2 linked regions of the Sediminitomix flava genome follow. The protein of the gene in region 1 interacts with the protein of each later gene in a pairwise test. Links are inferred from orthologs where the notes say so. Each region holds a gene or a part of one and is shown in the gene's direction. Other genes may lie near its edges. The genes, in order: BC781_RS24065 and def.

Evidence for each region.
Region 2: the proteins of BC781_RS24065 (region 1) and def interact in binary tests that used the Escherichia coli proteins (3 or more experiments, as listed by UniProt). The link is inferred for Sediminitomix flava from one-to-one orthologs.

What each region holds. Positions count from the first base shown.
Region 1 is NZ_QGDO01000011.1:200-3,327, reverse strand. Bases 79-2,869 are described here. They hold BC781_RS24065 (aspartate-semialdehyde dehydrogenase), read left to right. Parts: upstream 79-874; coding sequence 875-1,864; downstream 1,865-2,869. Other genes in these bases: BC781_RS24060 (hypothetical protein), read right to left, coding at 1,941-2,675; BC781_RS24070 (energy transducer TonB), read right to left, coding at 79-559. In the rest of the region: BC781_RS24075 ((deoxy)nucleoside triphosphate pyrophosphohydrolase), read left to right, coding at 1-32; more of BC781_RS24070, read right to left, coding at 74-78.
Region 2 is NZ_QGDO01000001.1:1,118,013-1,121,086, reverse strand. Bases 206-2,942 are described here. They hold def (peptide deformylase), read left to right. Parts: upstream 206-1,162; coding sequence 1,163-1,723; downstream 1,724-2,942. Other genes in these bases: BC781_RS04350 (amidohydrolase), read left to right, coding at 2,301-2,942; BC781_RS04355 (CAP domain-containing protein), read left to right, coding at 1,791-2,276; ruvX (Holliday junction resolvase RuvX), read left to right, coding at 712-1,125; BC781_RS04370 (arsenate reductase family protein), read left to right, coding at 230-589; BC781_RS04375 (bestrophin family protein), read left to right, coding at 206-217. Also shown: more of BC781_RS04375, read left to right, coding at 1-205; more of BC781_RS04350, read left to right, coding at 2,943-3,074. UniProt on the Escherichia coli protein: Removes the formyl group from the N-terminal Met of newly synthesized proteins. Requires at least a dipeptide for an efficient rate of reaction. N-terminal L-methionine is a prerequisite for activity but the enzyme has broad specificity at other positions.

The sequences.
Region 1 (3,128 bases):
TAGAATTATTAATGAGGGAAACTAAAAAATAAAAATCTCCTTATCGATGAAAGATAAGGAGACTCAAATGTGGTTATTGTCTTAGTTTTCTCGGTGCAAAACCAATAGGGAGTTGCCACTTTTGTCTTACTCGTTCTCCTTTATGAACGGCAGGGCGCCAATTCCCCATTTTTTTAATTGCTTTGATAGATGCTTTATCACAACCATAACCTAAGCCTTTTACAACTTCGATATTTGATAAAGTACCATCTTTTTCCACAATAAACCTGACCAATACTTTTCCCGATACATTATTCTTTTCAGCTTGTTTAGGGTATTTCACTTCATCATAAAGTTGATTGAGAAAATACCCCATTCCTCCAAGTGGTGCAGCAGGGTCGCTTGTACTAAGGTCGTATACTTGATCACTTTTACTTTCAGGGAAATGTTCTACATAATAAAGGATAGTTTTTTCACTAGTGGATTTAATATTCGGATTAACTTTTACTTGAGCATTGCTCAGAAAAGAAGTGAATACCAATATCAAAAAAGTAAAAATCTTAAATGATTTCTTATTCATAGCCTTTTGGTTTCGTTAATGCATTAAACCAAAAATAAGAATAATTCAGTTTATCTGAAGTGGAAGCTACTTATATGTTCTGTCTTCATAATTAATGAAACTTAATAGTTTCGACATTATACTTTGTGATTACGTTAGGCAATCAGATTTGAATTTGGAAGGAATGAAAACAAACATACTTTATTATAGAGTGTTATTTTTATAACACATTTCAAAAAGTTTTAAAAAAATCACGGTTTTACTGCTTATAATTTTAAAATAATACTCTATTTTTACTTTGTTTTTGAGAATATGATAATTTAATCGTCGAATAAAATGAAACTAGCATTAGTTGGCGCAACAGGATTAGTAGGTGAGCAAATGCTCAGAGTTATCCAAGAAAGAAATTTTCAGTTTGATGAGTTACTGCTTGTAGCTTCAGAAAGATCGGCTGGAAAAAAAGTAGAATTCCAAGGAAAAGAATATACGATTATTACAATCCCACAAGCAATTGAGGAAAAACCAGATGTAGCTATTTTCTCTGCAGGAGGAGGTACATCATTAGAGTTTGCTCCTAAATTTGCTGAAGTAGGAACTACAGTAATTGATAATTCTTCAGCATGGAGAATGGATCCTACCAAAAAGCTGATTGTACCAGAAGTAAATGCTACTGAGTTAACAAAAGACGATAAGGTTATTGCAAACCCTAACTGTTCTACTATTCAGATGGTGGTAGCATTAAAGCCACTTCATGACCGTTATAAGATTAAGCGTGTTGTGGTATCTACTTATCAGTCAGTAACAGGTTCAGGTAAAAAAGCAGTAGATCAGTTAATGGATGAGCGTAAAGGCGTAGAAGGAGAAAAAGCTTATCCTCACCAAATTGATCTTAACGTATTACCTCATATTGATGTATTCATGGATAATGGATATACGAAAGAGGAAATGAAGATGATCAATGAGACGAAGAAAATTCTAAGTGACGATACTATTCAAGTAACAGCTACTACCGTACGTATCCCTACAATTGGTGGTCACTCAGAATCTGTAAACGTTGAGTTTGAAGAGGATTTCGATCTTCAAGAAGTGAGAAGTATTTTAGAAAGTGCAGATGGAATCATTGTGCAAGATGACGTTGCAAATAATGTTTATCCTATGCCATTGACCGCGCATAATAAAGATGAAACTTTTGTTGGTCGTCTAAGAAGAGATGAGTCTCAAGCAAATACTTTGAATATGTGGATTGTGGCAGACAACCTTAGAAAAGGAGCTGCAACCAATACTGTTCAAATCGCAGAATACCTTGTGAAAAATGAGTTAATCTAAGTTTTATAGATTAATCGAAAAATATAAAAAGGGATTCCATTTTTGGAATCCCTTTTCTTTTGCCCCTAAAAAAGTATTATGATTTTAATTTCTTAGAAAGGTAAAGTTTAGGACAATTGTCAGCTTTAATTCTCAGCTTACCCGATTTAGTTGGCATATGTCTATTAACCTTTACACTATTTTTCACCGCTAAATAATCATATTCCCCTTGTTTCATCGGAAGGTATAACCAATCACCTTCAGAAGGAACACATGAATTTGGTTGGTCAGCAGTGTGCTTGTCCAAATACCCAACAAGTTGGTATTCTTCAGCAGTACTTTCTTTCAAGAAAATAAAATAGCCATGGTTCTTATTTACGCCAGACCAATCAGTCCATGCCATCCAATGGCCATCAAAGTGTGGGCTTTTGTTACTCTCCTCAACTGTACTCTTAATAAAATATGCAGAGAATTTGTGATGAGGAATTACTTCAGCCATGTTATCCGTCTCTTCGTAGACCAAATCATAGAATGTCCCTTTCCCATGGTGAACTCTATTATTTGATTGGACCTTCAAGATGTAGTTAGCATCTTTAGAATACACTTGAGAAATAAACCCATCATGTAGTAAGGCAAAGCCCTCAATTAAATTTTCTTCTTTTTTGTCTTCTACAAAATAGATTTTATACCAACCGTCATCCATCCTCTTTTTGAAGTCATCATGAGTTTTCATGTAGTTTTCGACTTCTTGAATAGAATTGAACTCTTGTGCAGAAAGAGAAAGTGATTGTAGTAGTAGCAAAATTAAAGATGAAACAAATACAAATTTCATTGTTAATATAGTTAGTGTACGGTAATATGTTTTTTTCGAATTTACGAAACTCGAAGTATAAAAAAAGTGCAGTGAAGATTCTATGTGTAACTTTTCTAATACAAAATCAGTGTGTTAAATGTTATGAGTGAAATTTTATTCATTTAATGTTTGCACAGTCCAAATAAAACCCTCACTTTTGCACCCGCTTCAAACGAGAAGCACGCTTGGGAAACAAGGTTCAAACACAAGTTTGCTAAAGAAATAAGAGAAAGCTTAAGTCTTTAAATACTGAAAATGAAGTCAGTTCACTTTATTTAAATCGCTTAACAAAATTAGATTTGGAAAGATCAAATTAAATCTCTTATCTTTGCAGCCGTCTTCAGTGAAAACGTTCACTGAAAAGACGTAAAACAATGTCATGCGTAAAGGTTTTGAAGAAATGCTTCTCAAAACACTCCAAAAAAAAAACTT
Region 2 (3,074 bases), on another replicon or contig:
CATTCCATTTGGTTTTATCAGTTCGTTAGGATGGTGGACAATCTTGGCAGTAACGAGTATATACTACGTTGCAATGAGTTTGGTGACTATTGCAGAAGAAATTGAAGAGCCTTTCGGAGAAGATCCGAATGACCTTCCTGTCGATAAGATTGCTCAAAACATCTGTAAAAATGTCTTTGAGATCATGGAAGGGGAAACGACTCCAGAGTTAGTTTAAAAAATGAATAAAATGAGAAAAGTATATTTACTTTCAAGCTGTTCTACTTGTCAGCGAATTGTGAAAGAAGCGGAAATCCCAGAGGGAGTAGAAATTCAAGATATCAAGACTGAGAACATTACGCTAGATCAGCTTGAAAGCATGAAAGAAAAAGTAGGGAGTTATGAATCTCTTTTTAGTAGAAGAGCAATGAAGTACAAAGAGTGGGGGCTGAAAGAAAAAGCGCTCACGGAAGAAGATTATAAAAACTACATTTTGGAAGAATATACTTTCTTGAAGCGCCCGGTTATTTTTTGGGATGATCAAATCTTTGTCGGGAATGCTAAGAAAACCGTAGAAGCTCTCAAAGAAGCGGTTGCTACTTCAAAATAATTTAGAATATCACTATTATTCTTAAGGTTATGGCTGATACCATAACCTTTTTTGTTTTATAGCTAGATAGGAATGCTTATTTTTGTGCTTTAGTATTTTTCAAAGATGATAAAACAAGATATATGGGGAGAATTGTAGGAATTGATTACGGACTGAAAAGAACAGGGCTTGCAGCTACCGATCCTATGCAGATTATTGCATCTGCTATTGAGACGGTTCCTACTGAAAACCTAATTGATTATCTTAAAAAATACCTAGAACAAGAACCTGTTGATGCTTTTGTACTCGGACATCCTAAAAATCTTGATAACACTGCTACAGATTCAACATCGGCAGTAATGGACTTTAAGGTTAAATTAGAGCAAACATTTAATCTCCCTGTTCATTTGGAGGATGAAAGATATACTTCTAAAATGGCTATGGATGCCATGATCAGAGGTGGAATGAAAAAGAAAGATCGTCGTCAGAAAGGTAATTTAGATAAACTTAGTGCCGTGATTATTCTTCAGTCTTATATGGAGAGTAAAGGTTTCTAAGCAAGAATGAAAGAAATTAGAATATAGATATAAAAGAATGATTTTACCTGTAGTAGCATACGGAGACCCAGTTCTGAAAAAAGATTGTGAAGATTTCACAGCTGAAGAACTTCAGAACATCCAAGAGTTGGTAGATAATATGTATGAAACAATGTACAATGCCAACGGGGTAGGACTTGCGGGACCTCAAATTGGAATTGCAAAACGAATTTTTGTAATCGACTCTGTTCCAATGTTTGATGAAGGAGAGGAAAGTAAAGGCGTAAAGAAGGTCTTTATCAATGCTGAAATCATTGAAGAATGGGGTGAAGAATGGGGCATGGAAGAAGGCTGTTTGAGTATCCCTGGTATTAGAGGTGAAGTCTTCAGACCTGATAATTTGAAAATCCGTTATTTGGATGAAAAAGGACAAGAGCATATTGAAGAGTATGACGATATGAACGCTCGTGTCATTCAGCATGAGTATGATCACATTGAAGGTATTCTTTTCACAGATTTGCTTAGCCCATTAAAGAAGAGAATGATCAAAGGGAAACTTGCCAACATCTCAAAAGGTAAAGTTCCTCATGAGTATAAAATGAGATTCCCTAAGGCATAAATTATTTTTGTAAGGCAGGTTTTCATAAATCTGCCTATTTTTCCTAAACTTATCAACCCTCCAAAATATGAAATCTAAATCCCAATTCTTTAGACTTGTATATTTTGTACTATCATTATTTTTCTTTTCCTGTGACAGTAATGCATTCGATTTTTCGGGAATGGAAGGTATGGAATTGCAGTTGTTTAACGAAATTAATAGTTACAGAACTTCATTTTCCAATAACCCAGCATATCGTACTGATCAAGCCATTTATGAACAAGCGAAAAGGTATGCAATCAAAATGGCAGAGAAAAGACGAACGCTAAACGAGCCTACAGATCAGCGAAAATCAGCCATAAGAAAGTCGATCACTTTTGGTAATTATGGTGAAATAGAAATGAAAATCGGGTTTCAATTCCAGATAAACCCCGCTTCTCATGCTTTTGAAAATATAAAACGAAGCTACAGTAGGTACATGATTTCTGATTCTTATAATGCATGTGCCGTTGGAGCGATGCAGGATCAGCAAGGAAATACTTATTTTAGTGTGATTTTTATTGAAGCTTTATAAAGTACTTTTTCAAGCAATAGATTTATGTTGAAAGAACAGTTGAAAGTCGCTTTGGTGCAAACGAATCTTTACGATTTAAAGATTGGGGCAAATCTAGCTATGTTGGAAGAATTATTTTGGGAAATAGAAGATGATACAGATCTAATTCTTTTACCTGAAATGTTCACGACGGGCTTTCATCAAGAAGCTGCTCAATTGGCAGAACCCATGAATCTGACAACTTCTAAATGGATGCTTCAGATGGCAAAATTGAAAAATGCGGTCATTATGGGAAGTTTTCCTGTCAAAGAAAAAGAAGGAGTATTCAATCGTTTACTTGTAATGAATCCCGATGGAAGCTATAAGTACTACGATAAACGCCATTTATTTAGAATGGCCGATGAAGACAAGACTTTTAGTGAAGGGAAAGAGAAGCTAATTGTTGAAGTTGAAGGCTGGAAAATATGCCCGCTGATTTGTTATGATCTTCGTTTTCCAGTTTGGAGTAGAAATTGCGGAAATGAATATGATATCTTAGTATATTTAGCAAACTGGCCAGCTCCAAGAGTTGAAGCATGGGATACGCTTTTGAAGGCAAGAGCTATAGAAAACCTTAGTTATTGCATTGGTGTCAACCGTACTGGTCAAGATATGAATATGGTGGCTTATAATGGTCATTCGGTGGTAGTTAGTCCTAAAGGAAATGCACTGAATGAACTTTATGATAAAGAGCAAATTATATCTGTATCTCTTCATAGAAAAGATTTGGATGGATTAAGAGAGAAATTTCCTGCCCATCTTGATGCTGATAAATTTACG